One region of the Dethiosulfatibacter sp. genome, then DNA from elsewhere that is predicted to be linked to it. Evidence: riboswitches for the same ligand, from Rfam matches in the RefSeq annotation. Region 1 holds a riboswitch; each other region holds the start of a gene.
What was found. Region 1 has a riboswitch for molybdenum cofactor ahead of AC3AX0_RS07635 (Rossmann-like domain-containing protein). Riboswitches for the same ligand answer to the same signal wherever they lie in the genome.
Positions count from the first base shown of each region.

Region 2: linked by a shared signal. The riboswitch ahead of AC3AX0_RS02360 (4Fe-4S dicluster domain-containing protein) and the one ahead of AC3AX0_RS07635 (Rossmann-like domain-containing protein) in region 1 are both predicted to bind molybdenum cofactor.
Region 3: linked by a shared signal. The riboswitch ahead of AC3AX0_RS03965 (FMN-binding protein) and the one ahead of AC3AX0_RS07635 (Rossmann-like domain-containing protein) in region 1 are both predicted to bind molybdenum cofactor.
Region 4: linked by a shared signal. The riboswitch ahead of AC3AX0_RS04210 (molybdopterin molybdotransferase MoeA) and the one ahead of AC3AX0_RS07635 (Rossmann-like domain-containing protein) in region 1 are both predicted to bind molybdenum cofactor.

Region 1 is NZ_CEZJXU010000186.1:1,404-4,581, reverse strand. It holds gene AC3AX0_RS07640 (anaerobic nitric oxide reductase flavorubredoxin) at 61-1,251, opposite strand; molybdenum cofactor riboswitch at 1,421-1,537, shown strand; gene AC3AX0_RS07635 (Rossmann-like domain-containing protein) at 1,589-2,323, shown strand; gene modA (molybdate ABC transporter substrate-binding protein) at 2,340-3,178, shown strand, end outside.
Region 2 is NZ_CEZJXU010000029.1:657-3,834, reverse strand. It holds gene AC3AX0_RS02365 (aldehyde ferredoxin oxidoreductase family protein) at 1-841, opposite strand, end outside; gene AC3AX0_RS02360 (4Fe-4S dicluster domain-containing protein) at 804-1,214, opposite strand; molybdenum cofactor riboswitch at 1,355-1,481, opposite strand; gene AC3AX0_RS02355 (MerR family transcriptional regulator) at 1,646-2,482, opposite strand; partial or broken gene nhaC (Na+/H+ antiporter NhaC) at 2,698-3,178, opposite strand, start outside.
Region 3 is NZ_CEZJXU010000068.1:2,986-6,163, forward strand. It holds partial or broken gene AC3AX0_RS03960 (hypothetical protein) at 1-352, opposite strand, end outside; gene AC3AX0_RS03965 (FMN-binding protein) at 532-1,065, opposite strand; molybdenum cofactor riboswitch at 1,087-1,200, opposite strand; gene AC3AX0_RS03970 (Lon protease family protein) at 1,334-3,178, shown strand, end outside.
Region 4 is NZ_CEZJXU010000074.1:3,231-6,408, reverse strand. It holds gene AC3AX0_RS04220 (XdhC family protein) at 1-413, shown strand, start outside; gene modA (molybdate ABC transporter substrate-binding protein) at 445-1,203, shown strand; molybdenum cofactor riboswitch at 1,459-1,568, shown strand; gene AC3AX0_RS04210 (molybdopterin molybdotransferase MoeA) at 1,659-2,888, shown strand; partial or broken gene AC3AX0_RS04205 (molybdopterin biosynthesis protein) at 2,900-3,178, shown strand, end outside.

The DNA.
Region 1 (3,178 bases):
ACACTGCAGGGGATTTTTAGTCTAAAATACAATTATTTTTTACTTAAGTGTAATCTATGATTATATATTTCTAACAAACTGCTTCCCAAATTCAACCGCTTCCTTTTCAGTCACATCTGACATATTCCAGTTAACCTTTAGGTTTTCACCAACAACTTCAAATCCTGCACTATTAAGCAAATCAGCAAGAACCTTTGGTGATTCACCGCTCCATCCATAGCAACCAAATGCTGCTGCTTTTTTATTTTTGAACTTCAATTCCTTAAGATAGTGAGCAAATCCAACAAGAGACCTTAAAACACTGTTGCTTACAGTTGGCGACCCCATTAGTATTGCTTTGGACCTAAATACTTCTGTTGCCAAATCATTGTCATCTGTTTTAGCAATATTAAATATCTTAATAGTTACTTCCTCATCTTCCATACGAATGCCTTCGGCAATTTTTTCTGCAACTTTCTTGGTACCGTCCCACATTGTATCGTAGATGATTGTTATTTGATTTTCTTGATAATCATCACACCATTCCAAATATTTACTAACTATTTGCATAGGATTGTCCCTCCAGACAACTCCATGACTAGTTGCAATAATATCAATATCCAAATTCATGCCAATGACTTCATCCAGCTTTTTCTTTAAAATCTTGCTGAAAGGAGTAAGTATATTTGCATAATACTTGATTGCTTCTTCAAATAATTTGCATTGATCTACAGTATCATTAAATATACTTTCACATGCATAGTGTTGGCCAAATGCATCATTGCTAAAAAGAATATTGTCACCAGTCATATAAGTAGCCATACTGTCAGGCCAATGAAGCATCCTCATTTCAACAAAAACCAGCGATTTACCATTGCCTATATCAAGACTGTCTCCCGTTTTCACAACATTCAGATTCCACTTTTTGTGATATTGTCCCTCTAGAGACTTTACAGCATTGGCCGTACAGTAAATTGGAGTTTCAGGAATTCTTTCCATCAATTTAACCAATGCACCGCTATGGTCTATCTCTCCATGATTTACAATTATATAATCTATATCTTCCAAATTGACTTCTGAAGCAAGGTTATCTACAAATTCTTCAGCAAATGGAAGCCATACGGTATCAATTAGAACTGTTTTTTCTTCCTGAATTAAATATGAATTATAACTAGAACCACTATTTGTTGAATATTCATCGCCATGAAATTTCCGTAATTCCCAATCAACTTTTCCGACCCAGTTAACATTGTTTTTTATTAATTTTTTCATTTTATCCTCCTAATATTGTCTCGTATTTAATTATACAATGAATTAGATGTATTTACCAAATAGAATTATAATTCAGTAAAGGAATCGTGATATGAAGTAATAAAATATCACTATATATTAATTCGTCTTTACATCCTATATATATTCTGTTATACTTTATTTGATTCAATCATATACTCATTACCGAGTCTTTTGTACCTTCGGCCTAGCCATGGACAAAGACCGACAGGGTTTATCTGGAAACGGATATGCCTCCCGTGTGGAAAGGTAACCGAGACTCAGTGTCTATGTTCTTTTTTTGGGGAGCATGGATTTTTTTATTTTAAAGGAGATTTTTATGAATACGTGTTTAATGAATGATATCAAATTAAAATTCAAGGATCTAGTAGTTAAAAATAATTTAATGAATGAAAACATTTCAATAGAAGCTAAGGTTCTTACCACTGAAGAAGCAATAGGAAATCCAATCCGCAGGGACTACCCTCTCATAAAGGGAAAAGAAAAACTTATGCAGGCAGAATTCAAAGGTTCTATTGGACAGGCTTTTACAGATAATCCAGGAAATTTCACAGGAACAATAGGTGAAATACTTGAAATGGAACTTAGTTCGAATCTGAGCAGAGCAATTTTTATTTCTTCTGTAAATGCAATTACCCACTATCTGGGAATCACAACAAATACAATACACTGCAAGGACGAAGAACCTGAATCATGTGCTGAAAAACTTGTTGAAAACATCAAGGAAAAATATGGTAATCCTAAAATCATACTTGTAGGATTTCAGCCAGCATTCCTTGAGAATCTGTCAAAAAACTTTAAAATTAGAGTGCTTGATCTTGACGATGAAAAAGTAGGAACAAAGAAGAACAATGTACTAATTGAAAATGGCGAAGATAATTTTACCGCTGCAATTGAATGGTGTGACCTCGTTGTAGCTACAGGTAGCACTGTAGTCAACAATACACTTTCAAACTTCATGAATACGGGAAAACCCACTTTTTTCTTTGGAACGACAATCTCCGGGCCTGCCAGATTGCTGGATTTGGACCGTTTTTGTGAAAACTCAAAATAAATCTAAGGAGAACAAAATGAAAATCAAAAAACTATTAATTGTAACTCTGATGCTAGCATTAATGCTGTTCACAATTGCAGGATGTTCAAACAGCGAAGCAAACAATTCAGGTGAAAATACTGATGGTGAAAGCTCTGCGGTAGAAAACACAGCTAAGATTAACTCAGAAAATAAAAATGAAACACTCATTGTATACTGCGGTGCCGGTCTTAGAAAACCCATGGATGAAATCGCTCAAATTTATGCTGAAAAATTCAATGTACAAATCGAATATTCTTATGCAGGATCAGCACAAAACCTAACCCAGTTAGAACTTATGCAAGAAGGTGACCTTTATATTCCAGGTGCATATTCATATTTCGAATCAGCACAGGAAAAAGGATTGACAGAAAATGCTCAAAATATTGTATATCATACTCCCGTTATAGCTGTACCAGCTGGAAATCCAGCAAACATCACCTGCCTTGATGACCTTACAAAGGAAGGAGTGAAGATCGTACTCGGCGACGAAAGATCCGCCGCAATAGGAAAAGTTTCACAGAAAATTCTGGATAAAAAAGGAATACTTGAAGCAGTTGAAGCTAATGTTGTTGCTAAGGATGCAACTGTAAACGAGGTTCTTGTACACATAGCAATGGAACAAGCTGATGCATGCATCATCTGGGAAGACAATGCACAGGGTGTTGAAGAAATTGAGGTAGTCCAAATAAATAAAGAAGATAATTCAATAAAAACAATTCCTGTATGCGTATTGACTTTCTCTGAAAAAAAAGAGGCTGCATCTGCTTTTGCAAATTATCTAAGCTCTGAAGAAGGCGTGAAAATATTTAAAAAACACGGATTTGAACCTATAAC
Region 2 (3,178 bases), on a different contig from region 1:
GCTTTTCAAACTGGTTTTGTCTGAAATTCCTTGTAGGTAGCAACCCGCATTCATTGGCACCGTCAAGCCATGCAGGAGTGCCGTATCCATGTACCGGACCCCAGGTATAGACTTCGTCCCTAATTTCCCTTATGGCCACTGCATTTATTTCCAGGAACTTGTCCTTGTCGTTTATTTCTATCTTTCCATTTCCTTTTACTGCCACTGCCTTAAGATTTTTGGATCCCATTACAGCACCAGCACCACCTCTTCCTGCAAAACAGTCATCGCTGAATATGCAAGCAATACTTGAAAGGTTTTCTCCGCCCTGTCCTATACACGATATCTTGTATTCCTTTCCCAGTTCCTCATTAAGAATTTCTGTTGTTTCTCTGGTGTTCTTTCCCCAAAGGTGTGCTGCATCTTTGATTTCAACCTTGTCATTTTCTATTACTACTATTACCGGTTTATCCGCCTTACCTTCAAATAAAATGGAATCATAACCTGCAAATTTCACTTCTGCACCGAAGTGACTTCCCATGTTTGAAGACCCTATGGTGTTTGACAAAGGTGAAAGAAAATTGATTGAAATTCTTGATGCCGAAGCCATTGGAGTTCCTGTAAGAGGTCCAGTATTGAATGATAGTATATTCTTCTCAGACAAAGGCTCTGTATCATGGGGGACTTCATCCCACAAAAGAGCAACCCCATAACCTTCTCCTCCAAGATATCTTTTAACATATTCCATGTTGAGCTTTTCCTTGCTTATGTTTCTAGAACTCAAATCTATCCTTAATACACAATTCTTATAACCCTTCATCTCATCACCATCCCAACGCATTTCGAGGGCAGATTTTAACACATTCAGGTACTCCGCCACATAAATCACATTTGTAAGCCAAAGGCTTACCTTCAAATTCAATCATGCTTATTGCATCAATCGGACAATCTTCCGCACATTTACCACAACCTATGCATGCATCGCTTATTGTTACAGCTCCGGTAAATGAATCTCTTGATATGGCATCAACCGGACAATGTTCTGCACATACCATGTCAGAACACTGCTGACATACATTTTGTTTAAAATGACCCATTTTCTTTTCACTAATTTTGATACCTGTAGCCGCTGGGTCCACTACTCCCAGATGAAATACAGAACATACAGACTCACATGCCCTGCAACCCTGACATAGATCAGGATTCACCCTTACTTTGATTACTCCCGGTTTCATAAAATCCTCCTTTTTTCTCCATTTTAATATTTCAAGTGCTGCTATGCTTGTTGCCTAACAATGCTTATGATACATCCAACTAAAGAATTATGAATTTTAACGAGGAACATAAAAATCGAACACAAAAACAGGAGCATACTCGAAATATTCGAATAGCTCCTTTGCAATCACGGCAGGCATAAAATCACTTCAATACCCATAGTTCTTAAATTCCTTATTCTGTCAATGTTTTATGCGGGAACGTAAGAATCGGAGATTTATTTATCTTAGGAAAGCTAAATATGCAAAATCCCTTAAATCGTTGGTATTTTGCGTTCAATGTAAACTTTCCACGCGGACAACACCGCTAACGCGGATGACGCGACATAGTCGCTTTGTCTATCTAACTTAATTATAAACCCTATTGTTACAATAGGGTCAAGGATTATTATTTATTTTATCGGAACCTGTAGTCTGATGAACATTCCTCTACTGTTTTCGTTAAAGACTGGAAGTTCTGTTATTACCTCACAGAGATACTCTCCTACAATTTCATAGTCATTATCATCAACAAAATCCAGGAGCTTTTCCGCATAGTAGAGCTCATTTTCAAAACCCTCCTCTCCTTTGAAGCATATACAGGCATAATTACCTCCCATTATTTTTTCAAATCCTTCATCCCTACTGAAATCAGTGTCAACAAATACAAAGATTTCTGTAGACTTGTAGTCTCTAACTTTGATATTATCCATTCTTATTAAGGATCCTACATTGTGGAAATATATCATTGGAAGGTTATTGATCTCTACCTGGTTCTTCAACTCCCTAAGCATATACTCGTAGGTTTCTATGCCTTTCTCATAAATGTTTATTCCACTATTATAACAAAATATCCTCCTCTCGGGAAAATCCACAATGTTAACTGATTCATCTTCTAGGGTCCTGGCATACTCCCCAAGGTTCTCCTTGAACCTCATTGCACCCCTTTCCATTATTTCAAGCTTTTTCTTGTTTTCCTCAATCCACTTAAGCTGTTCGTTTAGGTTTTCAATAATAAGCTCGGGGTCGTTCTTTTCGAAGAGCTTCTTTATCTGGTCAAGGGACATTCCAAGAAGCTTCATATAATTAATAAGGTCAAGCTTTGCGCTCTGGTTTATATGGTAGTATCTGTATCCAGTATCCTCGTCCACCATAGAGGGTTTAAGGAGCCCAATATTGTCATAATGTCTAAGCGTTTGGATTGTAACCTTGTTAATCTTTGCCATTTCACCAATTTTAAATCTGTTCAAAGAACCATCCCCTTAATAATCTATTTATTATTCACTGCATATTAATCAAACATCTTGTGTCTCTATAGACTTATATTATATCATGAAGCATATTACACTGTTACAATTTTAACTTACCTAAGCTATAAAAGGAACCGCCGGCAATTAAACCGGCGGTTCCTGTGTATTATATAACGTTCTAAACCCGATAAACCATTCCCACAATTATTACTTAGTTATGCTGTCTGTTCAACAGATTCCTCTGATTTTGCTTCTTTTTTCTCTTCCTTTGACTTTTTGATTTTTTCCATTGTAATTCCTGTGTATCCATAGAATATTGAAATCAACGGATTCAGCAGGTTGAGGAATGCATAGGGTGCATAGGCAAATGGATGAACTCCAAGAGTCTTGTACATAAATGCTCCACAGGTATTCCATGGAACAAGTGCTGAAGTTAGTGTTCCTGAATCTTCAAGTACCCTTGAAAGGTTCTTCGGATGAAGTCCCTTCTCTTCAAATACATCCTTGTACATCCTTCCAGTTATAACTATTGACAAATACTGGTCTCCAGCAACAAAGTTACATGCTATTGCAGTAAGAACTGCCGAAAGAACTACTGAACCTGTGCTGTGCGCTAATGTTAGTATCTTCCTTGCTATTTCTTCAAGCATTTTAGTCTTTTCCATTATTCCACCGAAGCACATTGCGCAGATTATA
Region 3 (3,178 bases), on a different contig from region 1:
TTTCCTTTGGAATGACGATTGAATATCCATCACCAGCAAAAAATCTTATACCTTCAAAATCATCCTGTCTTAGTTCATATTGCTTAAGTATTTTGTTTATCTTTATGCCCTTGATTTCAACTTCAACAACTTCACCGCTTGATGAAATGTTTGTTGTTGCAAGTGTTTGAGATTCCATAGCCTTGATTTCTTCGGCATCAATCATTTTTGTTCCACCTTCAATACCCTGTATTTCTATAGGGGTTTCAGTTGTTTCAGTTCCTTCGTTGTTGTCTTCTGTTTTTGGTGTACATGCAGCAAATGCAAGTATCAATACAAACACTATGCTTAATAATTTCAGTTTTTTTGACATGATTCTCTCCTTAGTTTTTGTTTTAACTTTCTTTTGCGTCTTGAATAACTGCTCACGTATTTACTACGGCTTAGCTGCTTTCTTGTCAGCTTAGGAAAGTTAATATCATAACCCCTTGAAGCGTTGGTGTTATGCGTTTGAGGAAACTTTCCTTCGCGTCTTAATAAATGCTTGTGCATTTAACGCAGCGTAGCTGCTTTCTTGTGGTGAATCTCGATTGCCAAATTTACAGCTTCTGTAGCTGAGTGGCTAGTAATAGTTGCCCCGGTTATTGCGACTATTTCATAATCATTTTCTTTATGCATTTTTACAAGTTCTGCTGGATGGGATAGAGGCATGTTTTGAAATCTTTCCAGAAACCATCCTTCCCTTATGTATCCTCCGTAATCCTCTGTTTCGTGTTCGTCAATTAGTCTGACTGTTTCAATACTTTCATCGATGTTGTTTATTTCAACCATATAGTAGACAAAGTCCTTGTATCCTATGGATTTTATGAAATAGCAGTCAAGATTCTTATTCTCCAAATGGACTTCGTAAACATATTCCGCAAAACAATTTTTAGAATTTAAGTTCTTATCGAAACTTGTTTCTACAATATTTGCTTCGGGATATATGGAAGCAAGATATTCATTCTTGTATTCCATGGTCAATGAAAGTACAGCCAGGGATATTGCAATTAATGATACTAAAGCTATTATTCTTTTTTTTTCCATAAAAAATATCTATTCCACCCGGAATAGATAAAATCATCTCCTTTCCAACCGGGAGGCAGGTCCGTTTCCAGACAAACCCATAGTCTGATTACCATAGAAAACCTTAGGAAAATCAGATCGGAGTTAATACATTCTAATTCTACCAAAAAAAATATCTAAATTCAATATAAATTTAGTGAGGAAAAGGTTATTATGTCTGTAAATATATAATGAATATGTGTTATAATATAAAGAACATAGAGGAAAGATGATTTTTGGAGGACATGATATGAAGGGAAATGAACTTAAATACACTCAATTGAGAAATGAATGCTGTGATGAATGCAAAAAATTTGAATCCACGGCGGACTTAGAGCCACTTGAGGGAATCATTGGACAGGAAAGAGCAGTTGAAGCAATTGATTTCGGCCTTAATATAAAAAGAAAAGGCTACAATATTTATATTTCAGGAATAAGTGGAACCGGTAGAAATTCCTATATTAGTCTTATTACGGAAAAGAAGGCTCGTGGAGAAAATACTTCAGGAGACTGGGTATACGTTTACAATTTCAAGAAACCTGAAAATCCAATATCCCTTAGGTTGGATAGCGGACAGGGAAAAATTTTCAAAAAAGCCATAGAAAATACGATTATATTTATAAAGAAGGAAATAGAGAACACCTTTACTTCAAAGGAATATGAAAGAGCAAAAAATATGCTTTTCAAGCAGCTTAACGAAACTTCCGAGGAGCTTTTGGCTGAGCTTAATACTCTTGCCAAGAAATTCGGTTTTATATATTCAAATACAGATAGGGGTCTTGTCAGCGTACCACTTAAGGAAAATGATGTTCCTATGACAGAAGAGGATTTTAAGGACATCTCAAAGGAAAAATACGCCGAGATACAGAAAAAATCTAGTGAACTGAACCTTGCAAGCATTGACCTGTTCAAGAAAATCAAGGACATAGACGAAAGCTTCAGGGACAAGCTCAAGAAGCTTGATAGTGAATTTGCAACAAAGGTTGTAAACCTACACACAGACAGGTTGAAATACAGATTTGACGGGAACAAAAAAGTTGAAAATTATCTTATAGACTTGAAGAATGACATAATAGACAAGGTAGACATGTTCAAGACAGACAACAAGCAGCCGCAGTCGAATCCATTTTTGGCAATGCAGAACAAAAACAATGATTCTTTCTTTGAAAGATATCAGGTGAATCTTTTCATAGACAATTCTGACAAAGAGAATGCACCAGTAGTATTTGAGACAAACCCAACACATTCAAACCTTTTGGGAAACATAGAGTTTGTGAATGAAATGGGAGTATTAAAGACCTCCTTTAAAAAAATCATTCCTGGATCTATCCATGCAGCAAATGGAGGTTATCTTATTATTCAGGTAAAGGACCTTATGGAAAATGTTTTTGCATATAAGGGACTAATGAGGGCATTATTGAATGACGAGACAAAGATAGAGACAATTCAGACTACAATGGGATATCCTGTAACTACAGGCCTTAAGCCTGAACCAATAAAGCTTGACATCAAGGTCATACTGGTAGGGGATCCAAGGTCCTATAGTATGCTTTATTCATATGACGAGCAGTTTTCAAAGCTCTTCAAAATCAGGGCTGATTTTGATGTTGAAATGGTAAGATCCAGTGCAAATGTGGAAAAAATGACTAAGTTCATAGCTTCCCACTGTGAAAAGGAAGATCTTAAGCACTTTGAAAGGGATGCAGTCTGCAAGGTTGTAGAATACAGTTCAAAGATTGCAGACAATCAGGAGAAGCTTTCATCAAGATTCAACAAGGTTGTTGAAATTATTTACGAAGCTGATTCATGGGCCTGTCTGGAAGAAAGCAATCTTGTATATAAAAAGCATGTTGAAAAGGCTATACAGCAGAAGATAAACAGGAACAACATGTATGAGGATAAAGTTTTAGAGCTATTTGACGAGGGAACCTATTTACTTGATGTTGAAGGGGAAAAGGTTGGAGAAATAAATGGACTTGCAGTAGTTGGAGCTGGTGAATATTCCTTCGGAAAGCCTTCTAAGATAACAGTATCCACCTATAGGGGAAAAGCCGGTCTTATAAATATTGAACGGGAAGCAAGGACAAGCGGAAAG
Region 4 (3,178 bases), on a different contig from region 1:
TAGTAGTCGACAACAGGGAAGGAATTGCAAGCAGGGACAGATTCCCTGAAGCAACGGAAGTGATTTATGGAGACATTGGAGAAGAGTGTGAAAAGCTTTCTACCAATTCAAGTACTTTCGTAGTAGTAGCTACTCACGGACATGTTCATGACCAACTTGCAGTAGAATCCATGCTCAGAAAGGAGTACAGGTATTTAGGTGTAATAGGCAGCAGAAACAAGATCAAGACCATGTTCAAGAGTATGGTAGAAAAGGGATATGAAGAGGAATTGATAAAGGGTGTACATTCTCCTATAGGCCTTGCCCTTGGAGGTAATTCTCCCGAGGATATTGCAGTTAGCATACTGGCCGAAATCATTATGGTTAAAAACCAGGGACAGTGCATTACCATGAAGGAAAAAATAATGAAATAAGTAGAATAAATGAAAGGGAAGGGAAAATAGGATGAAAAAAAATATTTTGATTAAACTGGTAGTGGTGGCAGTTATTGCCTTCATGTTTACTTCTTGTGGAAAGGAAGAGAAAGTACTTGTGTTTTCGGCTGCATCGCTGACTGAAAGCATGGGTGAGATAAATACAGTTCTAGGAGATGAGATTACTTTAAATCTGGATAGTTCTACAAGATTGAGGATACAGATAGAAAACGGTGCCGAAGCCGATATTTATTTGTCCGCCAATGAAAAGAACTACAAACTTCTTAATGAAGGTGGATTTGTTGAAAAGGGAATTGGAATACTTGAAAACAAGATGGTTCTCATTACTCCCAAGGGAAACGAAAAGGTGAACTCGCTTTATAATCTGGCAGGTGATGCAAGCATAATAATTGCTGCTGAAGAGGTGCCTGCAGGGAAATATGCAAGGAACATATTGGCAAAATATGAAGAATCGGGAGTGGATGGCTATACTGAGAAGGTTCTGTCAAATGTTGTATCAAATGAATCGACTGTAAAGGGTGTTGCATCGAAGATTGCACTGGGAGAGGCTGATGCCGGTCTTGTCTATGTAACCGATGTGACCGAATCGACTAAAGGCAAGTTTGACATGTACGAAATCGATGACCAATACAATGAGAAGGCAACATACTGGATAGCCTTGCTTAAGGATTCGAAAAATGCGAACGCAGAGAAAATCTATGATGAATTGCTGACAAATGAAGATATGAAGGCGGTCTTTGAGAAGTATGGTTTCAAGGTTGTAAATTAAGAAATCGTAAAACTGCCAATAAACATGTACAAACATGTTAAATAATCTGAATATGACTTTATTGTATAGACAATTAGAGCCGATTCAGAGGAAGCAAAGCTTAATTCCATAGCTCTTGCGGCAGTACATTCGAAAAAAACGAAAGGGAAAAAACGAACGACGTATCAATAATGTTTATTTATTGGATGCGGAATAAAAGTCGCTGTCATGATTCCCAAACCAATAAAAACATTGAAAAACAGCTAAAAAAGGTGTAAAATATATATACTTCGAGCTAATTTATCTTTATGAGATAACTTAGCCTATGGGTGCAGTTTGCAAAAATTGCGCCTCCCGGTTTGGAAAGGAGTATGATGACTATCCGACCGGATAGTTTTTTTTTATTGCCAGACTAACAGTCACAATCGGTATAAGAATGAGGGATTAATGTCCCGAGGATTGAATATGGAGGAATAATGAAATTTCTAAAAGCATACAACCCGGACAGGATAAAAGAAATGATGAGAGAACATTTCAGCAACATAGAAATTGAAACAGAAATTATTCATATTAGTGAAGCACAGTACAGATATTCATCCATGGATATAATGAGCTCTGTAAATATACCCGACTTCAACAAATCAACTGTTGACGGATATGCATTGATGTCCTCGGATACAAGCGGTGCATCGGAAAGCATGCCTGTCTTTCTGGATGTTTCAGGAGAGGTCCTAATGGGAACTGAAGCTCATACAGAAGTTGTGGAAAACACCTGTGTATATATTCCTACAGGGGGAATGATTCCCAAGGGCGCTGATGCAGTCGTAATGATTGAATATACGGAGAAACTTAAAGAAGATACGGTGGCAGTGAACATGACCATGCATCCAGGGGAAAATATAATATATATTGGTGAAGACATAAACGTAGATGATATTATAGTGAAAAAGGGAAGGAAGATTACAGCTTTTGATATGGGAGCATTAAGCGCCATTGGTGTATCTGAGATTTCCGTATTTAAGAAGCCAAAGGCTGTAATAATATCTTCTGGAGACGAAATAAGAAAGCCGGAAGTGGAGATAAAGCTCGGTGAAGTTAGGGATATAAACAGTTTCGTTGTGGGAGCCCTAATTGAAAAATACGGTGGTGAAGTGATTTACAAGTCCATAGTCAATGATGATGAGGGAAGCCTATTTAATGAAGTTGAAAAATGGATTGATAAGACGGATATTGTCATAGTGTCCGGGGGAAGTTCGGCTGGAATAAAGGATGTTACGGCGGAAGTTCTCGACAGCTTTGGAGAACCGGGGCTCTTCGTTCACGGAGCGGCGGTAAAACCTGGAAAGCCTACCATAATGTCTTGTGCAAGAAACACTGCACTATTAGGACTGCCTGGACATCCAGGATCTTCTTCTATAATTTTCACAATATTCGGAAAGGAATTATTCAAGATACTCCTTAAAAAGGAAGAAACCATGGCTTTCTATATTGAAGCGGAGCTCACCTATAATCTTACAGGAGCTCCAGGCAAGGAAACCTATGTAATGGGGACCTTGGAACTCAATGATGGGAAATATCTTTTTAATCCATTGATAAAAAAATCTGCCGCCATATCCCAGCTTTCAAAAAGTGAAGGATATGTAGTGATAAAATCAGGTACCGAAGGAATACAAAAAGGAAATATCGTAAAGGTATATACTGAATAAGAGAGGTAGCCATGAAAATAGAAAGAAATATATATCTGGAAAATACAGACCTTGAGGTGGCTCTAAAGGGATATCTTGAAAGATTCAAGGAAGAACTTGAAAATAAAGCCGTTGAAACAATAAGTGTAATGGATTCACTGGGAAGGGTAACGGCTGAGCCCTATTTCGCAAAATACTCTTCTCCCAACTTCAATGCATCGGCAATGGACGGCATTGCTGTAAAGTCAGAAGTCACCTATGATGCAAGAGAAGGAAAACCTTTGACATTGGTCAAGGGAAGGGACTACAAG